DNA from 4 places in the Streptomyces sp. NPDC048278 genome. Region 3 is predicted to be linked to each of the others. Evidence: riboswitches for the same ligand, from Rfam matches in the RefSeq annotation. Region 3 holds a riboswitch; each other region holds the start of a gene.
The links. Region 3 has a riboswitch for cyclic di-AMP ahead of AB0D74_RS26815 (NlpC/P60 family protein). Riboswitches for the same ligand answer to the same signal wherever they lie in the genome.

Region 1 (4,484 bases), on a different contig from region 3:
GCCAGCGAGAAGTAGGGGATGGCCGCGAGGCCGGTGCGGGAGGCCAGGTCCTGGAGCGGGCCCTCGTAGGTGTCGCGGGAGACCAGGTTGTAGTGGGGCTGGACGGCGACGTACCGGGCGAGGCCCTCGCGGTCGGAGAGGTCCAGGGACTCCTGGAGCCGCTCCGGCGTGATGTTGGACGCGGCGACGTGCCGCACCTTGCCCGCCCGCACCAGCTCGTCCAGCGCGCCGATGATCTCCTCGACCGGGACCTCGGGCTGGTCGAAGTGCGTGTAGTACAGGTCGATGTGGTCGGTGCCGAGACGGCGCAGGGAGGCGTCGGCGGCGGCCTTGATGTTGGCGGCGGACAGGCCGGGATACTCGGGGTGCTGGCTGACCTTGGTCGCGATGACGACGTCGTCGCGGTTGCCGCGCGCCTTGACCCACTTGCCGATGATCGTCTCGGACTCGCCGCCCTTGTTGCCCTCGATCCACGCCGTGTACGAGTCGGCTGTGTCGACGAAGTTGCCGCCCGCGGCGGCGTACGCGTCGAGGACGGCGAAGGAGGTGGCCTCGTCGGCGGTCCAGCCGAAGACGTTGCCGCCGAGGGCGAGCGGGAAGACCTCGAGGTCGGAAGAGCCGAGTTTGCGAAGAGCAGTCATGCTCCACTTCAACACGGGCCGCCTGGTGACCCATCCCGTGTTTTACGAAGGTCTCGTAAAAGCGGAAGCCACGGCTCGGCACACCGGCGGCCCTGACGCCGGGGGGTTGCCGTCAGGGCCGCCGGGGGCCGGTGGGCGCGGTCCGAATCCGCGTCCGGTCAGTCTGAGATCCGGTCGGTCCCAGATCAGATCGGTCTCAGATCAGATCGGTCTCAGGTCAGTCGGGCCAGGTCGGGTCAGGGGTTGAGGCCCTTGCCGCGCAGCCAGGTCATCGGGTCGATGGCGGTGGCCTGCCCGTTCGGGTGGACCTCCAGGTGGAGGTGCGGGCCCGTCACGTTGCCGGTGGCGCCGACGCGGCCGATGACGTCGCCGGTGGCGACCTTCTGGCCGACCTTGACGCCGATCGAGGACTGGTGGCAGAACCACAGCTCGGTGCCGTCGTCGAGGGTGATGATCGTGCGGTAGCCGTAGGAGCCGGCCCAGCCCGCCTCGGTGACCGTGCCGCTGTGCACGGCCTTGATCAGCGTGCCGGTGGGCGCGGCGAAGTCGAGGCCGGTGTGGTAGCCGGAGGCCCACATCGAGCCGGCCTGGCCGAACGTGCCGGTGATCGTGTACGAGACGACGGGCAGCGTGTACTGCTTGGCCAGCTCGGCGAGGCGGGCCTGCTCGGCCTTCTCCTTCGCGGAGGCCTCGGCCTTCTGCTTGGCGTCGGCGGCCTGGGTCGCGGCGGCCTTCTCCGCCCTGGCCTCGGCGTCCGCGACCGCCTTGTCGGCGGCGGCGACGGCCTTGGCGCTGGCCTTGGTGTCGAGCTGGCTCTGCTGCTGCGCGGCCTGCGCGATGATCCGGCTGCGCAGCGCCTCGCCGGCGTCGGACGACGAGGAGTCCGCGTCGGTGGCGGTCGTCGTGGTGACGCTGCTGAGCGCGGTCTGGGTGGCCTGGTGGCCGCTGCCCTCGCCGAGCAGGGCGTCGACGGAGGAGGGCAGGTCGGGCAGCGAGATGGAGACCGGCGGCTTGCCGGTGTTGGCGCTGGCCATGCCGCCCGCACCGACGGCGGCGATCACGCCGACGCCGAGAACCGTGGAGCTGCGGGCGAGCCCGCCGCCCTTCTGCTTGGCGACCCGGTGCCGGCCGCGTACCGCGGAGAGGGACTCCTCGGTGGGGTTCCACTCCTCGAACGGGCCCTCGTCGGTGCGGTAGCCGCCGTAGCCGAAGGTCTCGGGCTGACGCTGGCTGGGCACGAACGGGGCTGTAGGAGCAGGCGGGTTGGACGCCACGCGGGCGCACTCCTTTCCTTCCGCTGCCTACCGGGTTAGCTGACGGGTTCGGAGCGGGAAGGTCTCCTACGCGCGTATACCGGCCGTTTCCTACCCGGCGGTAGCCGTGCGATTCACCCCATGGTGGTGGTTCCCCGGTTCCCTTGCGGGATTCGGCGCGTGCGCACGGAGCCGTCGCGGGTGACGGCTGGGACGACCGCGCTGCGTTATCGAACGTTAATAGACGCGGCTACCAGATTCCAAGCAGTTCGTCTTGATCATTAAGCTTTCAAAGCATGGACTTACCTGCCACGACCGGTCAAAAACGGTCGAGTCGGCGGTGCACGCTGCTCAGCTCAGGAGTCACACAGGTTTTGATGGTGACTCAGTTGTTATGCGCAGGGCGGTCGTCCGGACACCCACCGTGACCGCGCGCCGCTCAGGGCCGCCGTACGGCGAGCAGCGCCATGTCGTCCGTCAAGCCGCCGCCGGTGTGCCGGCGCACCTCGGCCGCGATCCGGTCCACCAGAGGGCCGGGGGCGGTGACGGTACGGCCGGCCAGCCGCCGCTCCGGGTCGTAGAACCGGCCGTGCGCGTCCCGCGCCTCGGAGAGGCCGTCGGTGTGCAGCAGCAGCGTGGCCCCGCTCGGGAACGCGTACTCGGCCGCCCGGTCGGGCCACGCGCCCAGCCCGCCCATCCCGAGCGGCAGCGCGGCCTCCGGTGCCCGCAGCGGGCGCACCTCGCCGTCGCCGAGCAGCAGCAGGGGCGGCGGATGACCGCGGTTGACGAGCCGGAGCGTGCCGTCGCCGTGCGGGAGTTCGGCGAGTACGGCGGTGGCGAACCCCTCGTCGGCGACGATCCCGCCGCGCCGCACGCCCTCGCGCACCAGCGCCCGCTCCAGCCGTCCGGCGACCGCCTCCAGCGTGGCCTCCTGCTCGGCGGCCTCCCGGAACGCGCCGATGAGCACGGCGACGGCGGCGACCGCGCCGGTCCCCTTGCCGCGCACGTCGCCGACGACCAGCCGCACGCCGTACGGGGTGTCCTGGACGGCATACAGGTCGCCGCCGATGAGGGTGCCCTCCTGGGCCGCCTGGTAGCGGGCGGCGATCTCGAAGCCGCCGATCCGCTCGGCGGGCTCGGGCAGCACGGCGCGCTGGGCGGCCTCGGCGACCTCGCGGGCGGAGGCGAGGCGCTGGTCGCCGATCCGGACGATCCGGTTGATGCCGGCGGCGAGGACGGCGACGGTCGCCACCGTGACGATCTCGGTGACAGCGTCGGCGTCCGGGACAACAGAGGACCGCGCGTGCACGGCGTACGTGGCGAGCAGCGCGGCCAGACCCGTGAGGAGGGTGGTGCGCAGGGAGGCGAGCGGCGCGGCGATCAACGGGGCGGCCGTGAAGAAGGGGACCGCGGTGAAGGCCGCGGGGGTGAGGACGTCGTAGCAGACACCCGTGCAGATCAGCAGCGCGGGCAGGATGCGGGCGAGGGTGCGGGCGGACACCGGGCCGCGCCGCTCCGCCTCTCCACGGCCCACCACACGACCCCCCTGATGCACCACGTGTCCGACGTGCTCGACGCGCTCGACATGCCTGACGTATTCGATGGGTTCGATGCCTGTCCGTCCAGGTTTGCGGCTGTGGGCGGGTGAAGCGACTGGTGTGGGCCGGGCGGATGAGTACGGGCGGGTGGGGAGAGGCACCTGCACCCGGATATGACTCAGGGCCGGAATCCTCGAATCGGATTCCGGCCCTGGGTTTCAGTAGCGGGGACAGGATTTGAACCTGCGACCTCTGGGTTATGAGCCCAGCGAGCTACCGAGCTGCTCCACCCCGCGTCGGTGAAACCAGCATACGCCATCGGAAGAGGTGAAGTCACACGGGTTACTTCCGGTGGACGCCACGGGTCAGCTCAGGTCAGATCAGGTCCGCTCAGGTCAGGTCCGCTCAGGTCAGCAGATGCCCGTTGGGCGCCTTCGCCTCTCCCTCGTACTCCCCGAGCACCAGCACCGCCACCCCGGCCTCCCGCAGCGCCCCCGTCCCGTCGGCCGCCGTCACGAACGTGTCCGGCTCACGCCATGCCGTCACCACGCGTCGTACCCCGGCCCGGAGGATCAGTTCGGCGCAGGGGTGCGGGCGGGAGGCGCGGTGGGTGCAGGGTTCCAGGCTGGTGTAGACCGTGGCCGCGGCCAGCCGGGGGTCGTCCGCGGGGATCTTGGCCAGGGCCGCCTCCTCCGCGTGGACCACGGGGTCGCCGGCCTCCCGGGAGTGGCCGCGGGCCAGTTCCGTGCCGTCGGCCGCGACGACCACCGCGCCCACGCTGAACGCGGTCCGGGAGGGCGGGCACTGGGCCGCCAGTTCGCAGGCGAGCCGCAGCCAGTGCCGGTCCGCGGCGGACGCCGACCCGCCGGTGCCGGGTGCCGTGGGCTCGTAGCGCATGAGGACGACGTCCTCGATCCGGCGGGTCTCCAGGAGCCGCAGCCGCCCGCCCTGGTACCCGCCGGGACCGAACAGCCGCGGCGCCTTCGGGTCGCCGACGAAGAGGGGGGCCAGGACCAGCTGGAGCTCGTCGGCCAGACCCTGCTGGAGGAGCT
Region 2 (4,484 bases), on a different contig from region 3:
AGCACCGACACCTTCTGCTTCTCGGGGCCGTCGGCGGCCACCCGCAGGGTGTGCGTGCCGGAGGCCAGCTCGGTGAGTTTGCTGGTCGGGTCGGCGGACGAGCCGTCGCCGCTGCCCTGCGTCGCCCCGGACAGCAGGCCGCTCTCCAGACCGCCGAGGTCGGGCAGACCGAGGTCGGTGCTGATCTTCACGGTGCCGGACAGCTGCTGCACGTCCGACTTGGCGATCTTGTCGATGAGTTCCTGCGCGGTGATCTTCGGCAGGTCGGGGTCGCCGGAGTCGGCGAGTGCCGGGACCAGGCCGATGGTGGCCGCGGCCACGCCCACCACCGCGACCGGAACGACGTACCGTGCGGTCTTGCGCCGCCGCTCGGCGCGCAACTCGGCGCGCAGCTCGTCCTCGGCCTGCGCGGCCCCCGTGCTGTCGTCGGATTCGTACGGTGCCATGTGTGCCTTACCTCCGTCGTCGGCGGCGGCCGTCCTCGCAGGTGTCCCACCCTGAGCCGCCATTCTCACCCGAATCGGTGAGTGGTGGTGATTTCCGTGGTTTCCATCTCACCAAATCGGGGGCGGGTAGGCGTCAGACCACGGAGCCAACTCGGCGTACGCCTGCGGTATGACAGAACGGCGAAGGCGCCTTCCCCGACCCGTAGGGGTCGTGCGGTGAAGGCGCCTCCTGGCACGCGATGTGCCTGCGCGGATCACGTGCCGTGTCCGCTCGGTGCTGCACGAATTTGTAGTCCGCCCGGTAGGGGACGCCGACGACGGCGCCCGGGGTGCAGGTGCCGGCCGGGGCGACGCCGCCGACGGTGTCGAGGCGCAGGATCTCGCCGGTGCGGGCGAGCAGCCCGTGCTTCGTGGCGGTACGGGTGGCCTTGAGGTCGATTTCGGGGATGTCGCCGCTGCCGTTGGCCGTCTTGGCCGGGACGGCTCCGGTGACCGCGGTGCCGTCGGGTGCGACCGACTGCGGGGTACCGGAGTTCGGCGCGGTGAAGGAGTGGCGGATGCCGCCGAGCCTGGACTATCCGGCCCGGTGCACCACCGCGTCGCACAGCTCCACCAGCGCCGTCTTCGGGTCGCATTCCGGCAGCGGGCCCAGCGCGGCCCGCGCCTCCTCCGCGTACCGGACCGCGTCCCGGCGGGCCTGCTCCAGCGCCGGATGCGCCCGCAGCGCCGTCAGGGCCTCCGCATGCCGCGCGTCGTCCGTGAGGTCGGAGTCCAGCAGCTCGCACAGGGCGATGTCCTCGGCCAGCCCCAGCCTGGCCGCCCGCTCCCGCAGCCGCAGCACCGGAAGCGTGGGCACCCCCTCGCGGAGGTCCGTCCCCGGGGTCTTGCCGGACTCGCGGGAGTCGGAGGCGATGTCCAGCACGTCGTCGGCGAGCTGGAAGGCGACACCGAGCCGTTCGCCGTACTGGGTGAGGACGTCGACGACCGTCTCGTCGGCACCGGACAGCAGGGCGCCGAAGCGGCAGGAGACCGCGACCAGCGAGCCGGTCTTGCCACTGAGCACGTCGAGGTAGTGCTCGACCGGGTCACGGCCGTCCGACGGGCCTGCCGTCTCCAGGATCTGACCGGTCACCAGCCGCTCGAACGCGAGGGCCTGGACCCGGACCGCCTCGGGGCCGAGGTCGGCGAGGATCTGGGAGGCGCGGGCGAAGAGGAAGTCACCGGTGAGGACGGCGAGCGAATTGCCCCAGCGGGTGTTGGCGCTGTCGACACCGCGCCGCACGGCGGCCTCGTCCATGACGTCGTCGTGGTACAGCGTGGCCAGGTGGGTGAGCTCGACGACGACGGCCGACGGCACGACACCGGGCGCGTACGGGTCGCCGAACTGCGCGGCGAGCATCACCAGCAGCGGACGGAACCGCTTCCCGCCGGCCCGCACGAGGTGCTGCGCGGCCTCCGTGATGAAGGGGACCTCGCTCTTGGTGGCTTCTAGCAAGCCCTCCTCGACAGCCGTCAATCCGGCCTGGACATCGGCTTCCAGAGCCTGGTCCCGCACGCTCAGCCCGAACGGCCCGACGACGGTCACGAGGGGTCTCCTGTCTGCTGGTGTCTACTGGCGATTACACGGTTTGTCGATAGGTCGCTGCCATCACTCAAGTCAGCGTATCCGGTCAGGTTTCGATCACCGATAGCGCCCACGGTTACACCCCGGGCGCTATCGGATCACGACCGTTATGTTTTTGATCAGCTGATACGACCTGACATCCACTGACTTAACAGGAAGTGCGGGTAGTTGTCCCGAACCGGGACCCGGGCCGTGTCCCGGGCTACGTCCCCGGCCATGTCCCGGACCGGACCCCTCACCGGACTCTCCGGGCAACCGCCGCCCGCGAGCGGCCCTGCCTCCCCGGACCGACGTCACCTGCCCGGGGGTACCCGCTCCGCCGCCCGCCCAAGCCGACGGGGATACACGATGCACGAACGGCGGCACCGTGCACCCGCCCGTACACCGTTCCTCCACGAGACCCTGCACGACGACCTCCCCGATCCGCGCCCCCCGACCGCGCGCGTGACGCCCGGGCGCCCACGATGTCAACGACGTGCACTGCAGGGGAGGTTCCGCCCTCACGGTGGACACGCGCACCGGGCGCCGATTACCCGACACCCCCCTCGGTCGACGTGACGAGAATCACGCGCGCAGGCGACACCCCTCCCCCGACATCCGGACTTACCAACCGGCCGTCCCGGCCACCCCGTTGAACCCGACGAGCGCATGCGCGTACCGAAAAACCGACAATACGGACTATTCTCGATAATCGTCTGGATTGATTGCATCCGGGGAGGCAATCCGAACGAATGCGGGCGGGGCGCTATTCCCTCGACCCGGAGAAAAGCCGGATTCCACGAATCCCACATGTCCCAATTTGCCGTTATTGCGGATTCGTGAAGTAGGTCACGTGAGCCCGGGCGTCACAGGGGCCATTAGGGGACCCTTCCTCCCCTTTCCCCGCAAGCCAGTTGAGGGTTGGCAACCGCAAAGGATCAAGTGCCCCATACGGCACAGATCAAGGTCAATCGGCATGTTGTGTGAATCAGCCTCTTGTTCCGGACATGTGCTCTCGCATACGTTCCGCCTCGCCGGGCGGACGCCGAATCCTGCCGCCGCCCGTAGTGACCCATCAACGAGTTCATTCGCATGGCAGGAGCGGGGGACCCAGGTAAGTCGCCGGACCGGGCGGCCGACGTCACAGGACGGACGTCGTTCCGGAACGGCTAGGGGTGAAGTCGCATCGCCTTCGGGCGGTGCGGCCGGGTACTCCCCAGGCCCGAACCCGACAGCTCACCTCGCAGGCGACGGAGAGGAACTTCGCCATGCCTGCTGCCGCTCAGCACCGCCGTACCCGCCGCAACCGCATCGTCCGCACGCTCGCCGTCGTCGGCACCGGTGCCGCCGTCCTCGCCCTGCCGCTCATCGGGGCGACGGCCGCGTCCGCCGCCGGCTCCTCCACCACGACTGCCTCGACGACCCTCGCCGGGTACCCGAACAACCTCGACGGCTGGATCCGCGAGTCGCTCGCGATCATGCGGGAGAAGAACATCCCGGGCACCTACAACGGCATCTACCGCAACGTGATGCGGGAGTCCTCCGGCAACCCGCAGGCCATCAACCTCTGGGACTCCAACGCGGCCAAGGGCATCCCGTCCAAGGGCCTGCTCCAGGTGATCGACCCGACGTTCAAGACCTACCACGTGGACGGCACGTCGTTCGACGTCTACGACCCGGTCGCGAACATCACCGCCGCCTGCAACTACGCAGCCGCGCGGTACGGCTCGATCGACAACGTCCACGGCGCGTACTGACCGACGTCCGTTCGACGACCCTTCGACGTCCTTCGCCGTCCTAGGTCAGTCGAAGAGTCTTTCGAGGACGACGGCGATGCCGTCGTCCTCGTTCGACGTGGTGATCTCGTCGGCCACCGCCCTGAGTTCGGGGTGGGCGTTGGCCATCGCCACCCCGTGGGCCGCCCATTCGAACATCGGGATGTCGTTGGGCATGTCACCGAAGGCGATGGCCTGTTCGGGGCTCAGCCCCAGACGGTCGGCGGCCAGCGCGAGCCCGGTCGCCTTGGTCACCCCGCACGGCTGCAGTTCGACGGTCCCCGGCCCCGACATCGTGACCGTCGCGAGCGATCCGACCACCGAGCGGGCCGTCGTCGTCAGTTCGTCGTCGGACAGGGTGTGGTGGCGCAGCAGCACCTTGCTGATGGGCGCGCACCACAGGTCGTCGCGCCGGGCGACGCGCAGGGCGGGCAGCGTGGGGTGGGGCATCAGGTAGCCCGGCTCGATGAGCGTGAGCCCGTCCACGCCGTCCTGGTCGACCGCCGCGTACACCTGGCCGATCTCGGCCTCGATCTTGCCGAGTGCGGTCTCGGCCAGCTCCCGGTCCAGGGTGACCGACCACAGCAGCCGGTTCGCCCCGGCGTCGTACACCTGCGCGCCCTGACCGCAGACGGCGAGTCCCGTGCAGCCGAGGTCGTC
Region 3 (4,484 bases):
CTCGAACCGGGGCACGGCGAGCCCGTACATCGCAAGGCCCAGCCAGAACAGGACCAGCGAGAGGTGCGCGAGCCACGCCGTCGTCAGGGCCGCCGCCAGCGTCGCGCCGAGCACGGCAGGCCCCTGCGTGGCCACACAGGCCAGGAACACCGCTCCCGGCATCCGCGGCCTCCAGTGCCGCACGACGAGGACCAGCAACGGCGGCCACAGCACCACCGACAGTGCCAGCAGGGCCTCGGCGAGGGCCTGCCACCCGAGCGCCGAGAACCGCGTCCCCAGCACCGTCGTCGCCGCCACGGCGGTGAGCGCGCCCGGCGTCCGCGCCTCCCGCGCCCACCGCCGGCGATCCCGTGCCAGCCGTACGACGAAGTCCGCCGCCAGCGCCGCCCACATCACGCAGGCGAGCACCAGCGCCACCCTGGACACGGTCTCAGCGCCCGCCAGGTGCAGCCCCACCGACAGGATGCCGGTGGCCATCACGGCGGCCCCGGCCGCCGGCGGACGCTGCGCCCACCAGGCGCGGAGGGGTGACATGCCGGACATGCCCCTGATGCTAGGGAGAGCCTGCCGCAGGACGAACGGGGCACGCGCGCGTGTCACGAACGATGCACGCGCGCGTGCGGCCCGAAAACCGCGCGCCGGTGCGCCGAGGCGTGCGGGGGACGGGCGGGGGAGTGCGGGGGAGCGGGTGGGGCGCCCGGGGGACGGCGGGCGCCCCGTGAGGGTCAGGCCGGCCGCACCACGCTGTGGATGATCGACTCGCCGCCGTAGTAGATCGACTCCTCGCGGACGTAGGCGCCGGGCTTGGGGGCGTGGATCATCATGCCGTTGCCGATGTAGATGCCGACATGGCTGACGTCGTCGTAGAAGAAGACCAGGTCGCCGGGCCGGGCGTCGGCGAGGGGGACGGTGGTGCCGGCGTTCACCTGGTCGTAGGTGGTGCGCGGCAGGGAGACGCCCGCGGCCTTCCAGGCGGCCTGGGAGAGCCCGGAGCAGTCGTAGGAGCCGGGGCCGGTGGCGCCCCAGACGTACGGCTTGCCGATCTGCGCGCGGGCGAAGGCGATCGCCTTGGCGGCCTTCGTGGCGTAGGCGGAGTCCGAGCCGGAACCGGAGCCGGAGCCCGAGTCGGAAGAGGAGCCGCTCGACGCCGAGGACGACGCCGCCTGGTCGGCCGCCGCGGCCTGCTGCTTCGCCAGTTCCGCCGCCTTGCGGTCCGCCGCCTCCTGCTGCCGCTTCTCGATCGCCGCCAGCCGGGCCTTCTCCGCGGCCGTCAGCTGCGACAGCAGCTCCCGCGCGGAGGCCAGCTTCGTCTGCACGGTGGTCTTGGCGGTCTTGAGGTCGTCCTGCGTCTCGGTGAGCGTGTCGAGGCTCTGGGAGGCCTCCTGCCGCTTCTTCATGGTCGCGGACTGCTCGGTGACGTAGTCGTCGACCGCGCCCTTCTGGCGCGAGGTCAGGCGGCTCATCAGCTGGTCCTGGTCGAAGTAGTCCTGGGGACTGTCCGCGAGCAGGAAGGTCGCCGTGTCGGGGACGCTCGCCCCGGTCCGGTACTGGGCCGCCGCGAACGAACCCAGTTCCTCACGCGCCTTGTTGAGCCGGTCGGTGCGCCGGGCGACGTCGTCGAGCAGGGCGTCGACCTGCTTGCGCTGCCTGCCGGTCCGCTCCTTGGCCGCGTTGTACTTCTCGGTCGCCGACTCCGCCTGCCGGTAGAGGGAGTCGACCTTCTTCTCGACCTCCTCCAGGCTCGGCTTGCCGTCGTCGGAGGGGGCGGCCTCGGCCGTCTGGGAGAACAGGGCCATGGAGGTGAGGGCTGCGGTGGCCAGGGCGGGGGTGCGTATGCCTGCCGCGCGCGTTCCTGACGGCCGGGACTTGCGGTGCGACGCCAACGGGGGCGACTCCTTCCAGCGTTCCGCCTACCGAGTTAGCTGTCGGGTTCGGGCGGGTGGTTCGGAAGGGTTGCCCTACGGTCCGTTCTCCGGTGGGGAGTCGGGACCGATTCACCCCAAGGTCGGTGTGGGTCCCCGGCTCCGGGTGCGCGGCGGCACTCCGGACTCGGCGGAGGCCGTGCGGCCCGGCGACGTTCGCCGGTGGGGGTCGTGCGGCCTGCCCGGCACGCTAGCCAACTCGTGTGGTCTCTGTGAAGTTTGATGTGCGATATGCCCGATACATTTTCGTGACCTTGGCGTTGTGTGGGGTCCGGGCGGCGCGATTCGGGATGTTATGGGCGGCTTGCCCGATGGTGTCGAAGGGTTCGAGACGGGTGTTCCCTGCTGCGTGACGCGCGTCGACCGGCCGTGACGGAGTGGATCTGTTCGGTGACCGGGACGAGTTTTCGGGGCGGCGGCCGGTTGTCGGTGGGGCGCCCTAGACTCGGAGAGCGATGAGCAGCCTCTTTGACGACAGCTTCCTGGCGAACCTCCAGGCCCCCCGCGGCCATGACGAGGAACCTCCGCCGCCGCCCGAGGACGAGCACGCTCCGGAGTCGATTCCGGACGATCTGTTCGGCGGGAAGTTCGACATGCCCCCGGACCGGGACGCCTACTACCGCGACGGCGCCGCCCGCCCGGCCCTGGACCCGGCCGCACTCCTGGAGGGGCTGAACGACAACCAGCGGGCGGCCGTCGTGCACGCCGGCTCCCCGCTGCTCATCGTGGCCGGCGCCGGTTCCGGCAAGACGCGCGTGCTCACCCACCGCATCGCCCACCTGCTCGGCGCGCGCCAGGTGCACCCGGGCCAGATCCTCGCGATCACCTTCACCAACAAGGCCGCGGGCGAGATGAAGGAGCGCGTCGAGCACCTCGTCGGCCCGCGCGCGAACGCGATGTGGGTGATGACCTTCCACAGCGCCTGCGTGCGGATCCTGCGCAGGGAGAGCAAGAAGCTCGGCTTCACCTCCTCCTTCTCGATCTACGACGCGGCCGACTCCAAGCGCCTGATGGCCCTGGTCTGCCGGGACCTGGACCTCGACCCCAAGCGGTTCCCGCCGAAGTCCTTCAGCGCCCAGGTCAGCAACCTCAAGAACGAGCTGGTCGACGAGGAGGACTTCGCCGCCCGCGCGAGCGACGGCTTCGAGAAGACCCTCGCCCAGGCCTACGCCCTCTACCAGTCCCGGCTGCGCGAGGCGAACGCCCTCGACTTCGACGACCTGATCATGACGACGGTCAATCTGCTGCGCGCCTTCCCGGACGTCGCCGAGCACTACCGCCGCCGCTTCCGGCACGTCCTGGTCGACGAGTACCAGGACACCAACCACGCGCAGTACGCCCTCGTGCGCGAGCTGGTCGGCACCGGCGAGCCCGACCTGCCCCCCGCCGAGCTCTGCGTCGTCGGTGACGCCGACCAGTCGATCTACGCCTTCCGGGGCGCGACGATCCGCAACATCCTCCAGTTCGAGGAGGACTACCCGAACGCGACGACGATCCTCCTGGAGCAGAACTACCGCTCCACGCAGACGATCCTCTCCGCCGCCAACGCGGTCATCGAGCGCAACGAGTCCCGCCGCCCGAAGAACCTGTGGACCAACGCGGGCGCGGGCGCGCAGATCACCGGCTACGTCGCCGACACCGAGCACGACGAGGCACAGTTCGTCGCCGAGGAGATAGACCGTCTGACGGACGCGGGCGAGGCGAAGGCGGGCGATGTCGCCGTCTTCTACCGCACCAACGCGCAGTCCCGTGTCTTCGAGGAGATCTTCATCCGGGTCGGCCTGCCCTACAAGGTCGTCGGCGGCGTCCGCTTCTACGAGCGCAAGGAGGTCCGGGACGTCCTCGCCTACCTGCGGGTGCTCGCCAACCCGGAGGACTCCGTCCCGCTCCGCCGCATCCTCAACGTCCCCAAGCGCGGAATCGGCGACCGCGCGGAGGCGATGATCGACGCCCTCGCCCAGCGCGAGAAGATCAGCTTCCCGCAGGCGCTCCGGCGCGTCGACGAGGCGTACGGCATGGCCGCGCGGTCGACGAACGCGGTCAAGCGGTTCAACACGCTGATGGAGGACCTCCGTACGGTCGTGGAGTCCGGTGCCGGGCCCGCCACGGTCCTGGAGGCGATCTACGAACGCACCGGATACCTGGCCGAGTTGCAGAACTCCACGGACCCGCAGGACGAGACCCGCATCGAGAACCTCCAGGAACTCGCCTCCGTGGCACTGGAGTTCGAGCAGGAGTCCGGCGAGGGCGAGGAGCAGGCCGGGCTCGCCGACTTCCTGGAGCGGGTCGCCCTGGTCGCCGACTCCGACCAGATCCCCGACGACGACGAGAACGGCGACGGCGTCATCACCCTGATGACCCTGCACACCGCCAAGGGCCTCGAATTCCCGGTGGTGTTCCTGACCGGCATGGAGGACGGCGTCTTCCCGCACATGCGCGCCCTCGGCCAGACCAAGGAGCTGGAGGAGGAACGGCGGCTCGCCTACGTCGGCATCACGCGCGCGCGGGAGCGGCTGTACCTCACGCGGTCGGCGATGCGCAGCGCCTGGGGCCAGCCGTCGT
Region 4 (4,484 bases), on a different contig from region 3:
GTACAGCGCGATGGCCGCGATCTACGACACGGTCCAGTACGTGACCTGCGACGTGGAGACGGTCTGTCTCGGGCAGGCGGGGGCGTCGGCGGCGGTCCTGCTCGCGGCCGGCACTCCGGGCAAGCGGTCCGTGCTGCCCGGCGCGCGGATCGTGCTCCAGCAGCCGTCGCTGCCGCAACCGGTGCAGGGCCAGCCGAGTGATCTGGCCATCCAGGCGGCGGAGTTGGACCGGGTCCGGGCCATGATCGAACGAATGCTCGTCCAGCACACCGGGCGCACGGCGGACCAGGTGCACCAGGACCTGGAGCGGGACCTGGTCCTGGACGCGCCGGGTGCGCTGGCGTACGGGCTGGTGGACCGGGTCATGCCCGCCCGCCGTACCTCGCCCGGCCTGCCGGACGCGGGGTGAGCCGCCGATGCTGCCGCCGGAGCTGCCGCCGCTGCCCGCGCTGACCCGTGCCGAGGGCGAACTGATCGACCGTTACCTGGACGTGGTGGATCTGCTGGGCCGGATCAACCCGGCGCAGAACGAGGACACCTACCGCGGGCTGCGCGCCGCGCAGGCGCTGGTGCGCGCGGCGGCCGAGCTGCGCGACGCGCTCGCCCTGATGCATCTGCGGGGCGAGACGGAGCTCCACGGGGACACGCTGACACGCGCGTTGCGGGTGCTCGACGGCGAGCGCCGGACCGCTCGCGTCGTACTCCCGCCCGACTGCGTACGGTGACACCCTCCGGACGCCGGTGCGGCGCGTCGACGGAACGACCGGGCCCGAGCCGAAACGATCCAAAGGGGTTACCGCCGAACGGCGGAGCGTGGCGTGGTTTTACCTTCCCGTGGAGGCCGCTCAGGTTGCCCGCACGGGGGTGTCCGCGAACGGCTTTCGCGCAGGTCCGGGGCTACGCAGGGCAGTTGACGGAGAATCGAACACAGGGCTGTCCACCCGAACGGGTGGGTGGTGAGTAACCCCACAAATCCCCGATTCCGTTGGGATTTTCGGACACGAGTGCGTGAAGATCCCTGTCTGACGACAAGCCCCCGCCACAGCGGCGGGGCGGTCCGGGCGGACGCCGAGTCCTGCCGCCGCCCGGATTGACCCGTCGACAGAAGTGCATCGGCAGGAGTGGAGGACCCAAGCACGACGGGTCGCCGGCACGGTCGCGCCATGACCGAGCCGAGCAGCCCTTGGGGTGAAGCCGTGGTGACACGGCCGGGCAACTTCGCCAGCCCGAATCCGACAGGTCATCCTTCACAGGCGGCTGACGAAGGGTTGCGCATGACTGCGCTCAATCGTGTTCCGTCGCTGATGGCCCGGGCCGGTACGGCCTCGGCGCTGACCATCGCCGCCGTGGGCGGCTCGATCGTGATACCGGGCGTCGCCTCCGACGCCTCGGCCGCCACGATGGCGACGAAGGCACTGCAGATCGCCGCCTCGAAGAAGGGCTCGCCCTACAGGTGGGGCGCCACCGGACCGAACAGGTTCGACTGCTCCGGGCTGACGCTGTACTCGTTCAAGAAGGCGGGCAAGAAGCTGCCGCGTACGGCGGCCCAGCAGTACAACAAGACCCGTCACATCTCGGCCGGCAACCGCAAGGCCGGGGACCTGGTCTTCTTCCACTCGGGTTCCAGCGTCTACCACGTCGGCATCTACGCCGGGAAGGGAAAGATCTGGCACGCCCCGAAGACCGGGGACGTGGTGAAGCTCCAGAAGATCTGGACGCGCAGCGTCTGGTACGGCCGGGTCAGCTGACCCGCACCGACGGCCGGCCTGCAGGGGCTCGGGGCTACGGCTCCTGCTGGCCGGCCGCGGTGACGGTGCCCGCCGGGATCGTCCAGGGCAGTTCGATGGAGACGGTCTTGCCGCCCTCTCTGGTGGGGCGCACCCGGAGCTTGCCGCCGCACTCGGCGGTGAGCCAGCGGATGATGACCATGCCGCGCCCGTTGTCCTGCTGGACCGCGGCGGGGAGTCTCTTGGGGAAGCGCGGATGACTGTCCGTGACGCCGATGCGCAGCTGCTCGTCACGGTCGAGCACGAGGTCCACCGTGAAGGTGGGCGACTGCCCGAAGGTGTGCTGCACGGCGTTGGTGGCGAGTTCGGAGATGATGAGGCGGATGGTGTCCGCGGTTTCCGTCTCCGGTGGCAGGCCCCACTCCGCGAGGGTGTCCAGCGCGTAGGCGCGGGCGGCGGAGACCGAGGCGGGATCGCTCGGCAGAGTGACGGATGCTTCCAGGTGGTCTGCCATGGCGACGTCGTCCCTTTCCTCGGGACCGGAGTCCGACACAGTGCGGATGGTTCGAGTACGGTCCCGGACTGGTGCTTCTTCGCCAGACTGCCATTACCGGGCCGGTCACGGGGAGCGATCCACCAAGATATGCATATATCTGTCGCTCGAAGCGGTGAACTCTGCGACCTCAGACCGTATTTGGGCGGCTCGGAAGGAGTAAGGAGTAGCCCATGCAGAACGGTCCCGCGGTACGCCGCCGGAAACTGGGCGCCGAACTGCGCACATTGCGCACCGGCGCCGGCCTCACGAGCGGTGAGGCCGCCCGTCTGGTGGGCTGGCATCAGTCGAAAGTGAGCCGGATCGAGACCGGCGCCAGCGGTGTGAAACCGGCCGATGTGCGGTTACTCCTGGACGCCTACGGCGTGGTCGAGGGGCAACTGCGCGAGTTGCTGCTGGTGTTGGCGGGGTCGGAGGACACGGCGGGGCGGCACCACTGGTGGCACGCCTACCGTGGGGTACTGCCGCCCGCCTACCGCGATTTCATCAGTCTGGAGTCACAGGCCAGCGCGATGCGCACGCTGGAGACCCTGGTCGTGCCGGGGCTGCTGCAGACCCCCGAGTACGCGCGGGCGGTGACCCGGGCGGCCATGGACGCGCGGGCCGACGACTCCCTCGACACCCTGGTGGAGGTACGCCTGGCCAGGCAGGACGTGCTGCGCCAGGATCCGCCGCTGGAGCTGAGCGCGGTCCTGGACGAGGCGGTGCTGCGCCGGGAGGTGGGCGGTCCCGGTGTGATGGCGCGGCAGCTGGTGCGGCTGATGGAGGCGGCCCGGCTGCCCCAAGTACGGCTCCAGGTGCTGCCGTTCGCGGCCGGGGCGCATATCGGCATCACCGGGCCTTTCGTAATCTTCTCATTTCCGAGCACTTCTGATCTGGACGTGGTTGTTATCGACCAGTTGACGAGTAGCCTCTACCTGGAGCGGAAAGAAGACCTCCAGGCCTACACGGAGGCGTTCGACACGCTCCGGATCCACGCCCTTTCGCCCGAGGACTCGTTGGATTACATCGCCGCAATAGCTGACGGCGCGTAAGGAGGCACCATGACTGCACTGCCTCGGAACGTACCTTCAAGTGCTGATCTGCACGGACTGAGGTGGCTGCGCAGCAGCTACAGCACCGGAGCGAACAACTGCGTGGAGACGGCACGGCCGCGCTCCGGCCCCTCGGCCGGACTGCTCGCCGTGCGCGACTCCAAGGCTCCGGCCGGACCCGCCCTGCTCTTCTCCCCCGAGAGCTGGACGGGTTTCACGGCCGCGTTCGCCGGCTGATCAGCCCCAGAAGAGTCTGACCAGATACGAACGAAATCGATCAGACTCGTACCCATCCATCCCCGACTCCGTATCCGCTCGCGAGCCAGGCCCGGCCGTGTCACGCCGACTCATGGTCGTGTCTTGCCGATCACACGTACAGCGCGTTCGATCTCGGCCCCGGAGAGGTCCGCACGGGCGGTCAGCCTGAGCCGTGAGATGCCGTCCGGCACCGACGGCGGACGGAAACAGCCCACGGCCAGGCCTGCCGTCCGGCAGTCGGCCGCCCACCGCACGGCCTGCTCCGGGGACGGGGCCCGCACGGAGACCACCGCGGCGTCCGGACGTACCGCTTCCAGACCCGCGGCGGTCAGCCGTGCGTGCAGCTCCGCGGCCACCTCACGGGCCCGCGCCGCACGGTCCGGTTCGCGGCGCAGCAGCCGCAGGGCGGCCAGCGCCGCGCCCGCCGCCGCGGGGGCCAGGCCGGTGTCGAAGATGAACGTCCGGGCCGCGTTGACCAGATGGTCGATCACCCGGGCCGGCCCCAGCACCGCCCCGCCCTGGCTGCCGAGCGACTTCGACAGGGTCGCGGTCACCACCACGTCGTCGGCGCCGGAGAGCCCGGCCGCGTACGCCGCGCCCCGCCCGCCGTCCCCGAGCACGCCGAGCCCGTGCGCGTCGTCGACGAGCAGCCCGGCACCGCGCTCCCGGCACGCCTCGGCCAGTGCGGCCAGCGGCGCCGCGTCCCCGTCGACGGAGAACACCGTGTCGGAGACGACCACGGCGGGCCCCTCGTGCGTCCCGAGGGCCTTGCGTACGCCGTCCGGGTCGGCGTGCCCGACGACCTGGGTGGTGCCCCGGGCCAGCCGGCAGCCGTCGATCAGGGAGGCGTGGTTGAGGGCGTCGGAGACGATCAGGGCGCCGTGCGGGCCGAGCGTGGTGACGGCGGCGAGG

Region 1: linked by a shared signal. The riboswitch ahead of AB0D74_RS06075 (M23 family metallopeptidase) and the one ahead of AB0D74_RS26815 (NlpC/P60 family protein) in region 3 are both predicted to bind cyclic di-AMP.
Region 2: linked by a shared signal. The riboswitch ahead of AB0D74_RS24415 (transglycosylase SLT domain-containing protein) and the one ahead of AB0D74_RS26815 (NlpC/P60 family protein) in region 3 are both predicted to bind cyclic di-AMP.
Region 4: linked by a shared signal. The riboswitch ahead of AB0D74_RS15485 (C40 family peptidase) and the one ahead of AB0D74_RS26815 (NlpC/P60 family protein) in region 3 are both predicted to bind cyclic di-AMP.

Annotation. Positions count from the first base shown of each region.
Region 1 covers NZ_JBEZLP010000002.1:537,920-542,403, reverse strand. Annotated here, with positions in the region: gene AB0D74_RS06080 (aldo/keto reductase) at 1-641, opposite strand, end outside; gene AB0D74_RS06075 (M23 family metallopeptidase) at 878-1,915, opposite strand; cyclic di-AMP (ydaO/yuaA leader) riboswitch at 1,923-2,083, opposite strand; gene AB0D74_RS06070 (PP2C family protein-serine/threonine phosphatase) at 2,334-3,428, opposite strand; tRNA gene AB0D74_RS06065 (tRNA-Met) at 3,655-3,728, opposite strand; gene AB0D74_RS06060 (dihydrofolate reductase family protein) at 3,838-4,484, opposite strand, start outside.
Region 2 covers NZ_JBEZLP010000014.1:36,191-40,674, forward strand. Annotated here, with positions in the region: gene AB0D74_RS24400 (DUF2092 domain-containing protein) at 1-446, opposite strand, end outside; gene AB0D74_RS24405 (DUF3455 domain-containing protein) at 580-1,005, opposite strand; gene AB0D74_RS24410 (polyprenyl synthetase family protein) at 1,021-2,031, opposite strand; cyclic di-AMP (ydaO/yuaA leader) riboswitch at 3,116-3,312, shown strand; gene AB0D74_RS24415 (transglycosylase SLT domain-containing protein) at 3,318-3,806, shown strand; gene AB0D74_RS24420 (HAD family hydrolase) at 3,852-4,484, opposite strand, start outside.
Region 3 covers NZ_JBEZLP010000016.1:102,824-107,307, forward strand. Annotated here, with positions in the region: gene AB0D74_RS26810 (tellurite resistance/C4-dicarboxylate transporter family protein) at 1-543, opposite strand, end outside; gene AB0D74_RS26815 (NlpC/P60 family protein) at 726-1,883, opposite strand; cyclic di-AMP (ydaO/yuaA leader) riboswitch at 1,891-2,065, opposite strand; gene pcrA (DNA helicase PcrA) at 2,378-4,484, shown strand, end outside.
Region 4 covers NZ_JBEZLP010000007.1:203,041-207,524, reverse strand. Annotated here, with positions in the region: gene AB0D74_RS15495 (ATP-dependent Clp protease proteolytic subunit) at 1-409, shown strand, start outside; gene AB0D74_RS15490 (hypothetical protein) at 417-725, shown strand; cyclic di-AMP (ydaO/yuaA leader) riboswitch at 1,087-1,271, shown strand; gene AB0D74_RS15485 (C40 family peptidase) at 1,275-1,748, shown strand; gene AB0D74_RS15480 (ATP-binding protein) at 1,783-2,241, opposite strand; gene AB0D74_RS15475 (helix-turn-helix transcriptional regulator) at 2,454-3,314, shown strand; gene AB0D74_RS15470 (DUF397 domain-containing protein) at 3,324-3,551, shown strand; gene AB0D74_RS15465 (8-amino-7-oxononanoate synthase) at 3,662-4,484, opposite strand, start outside.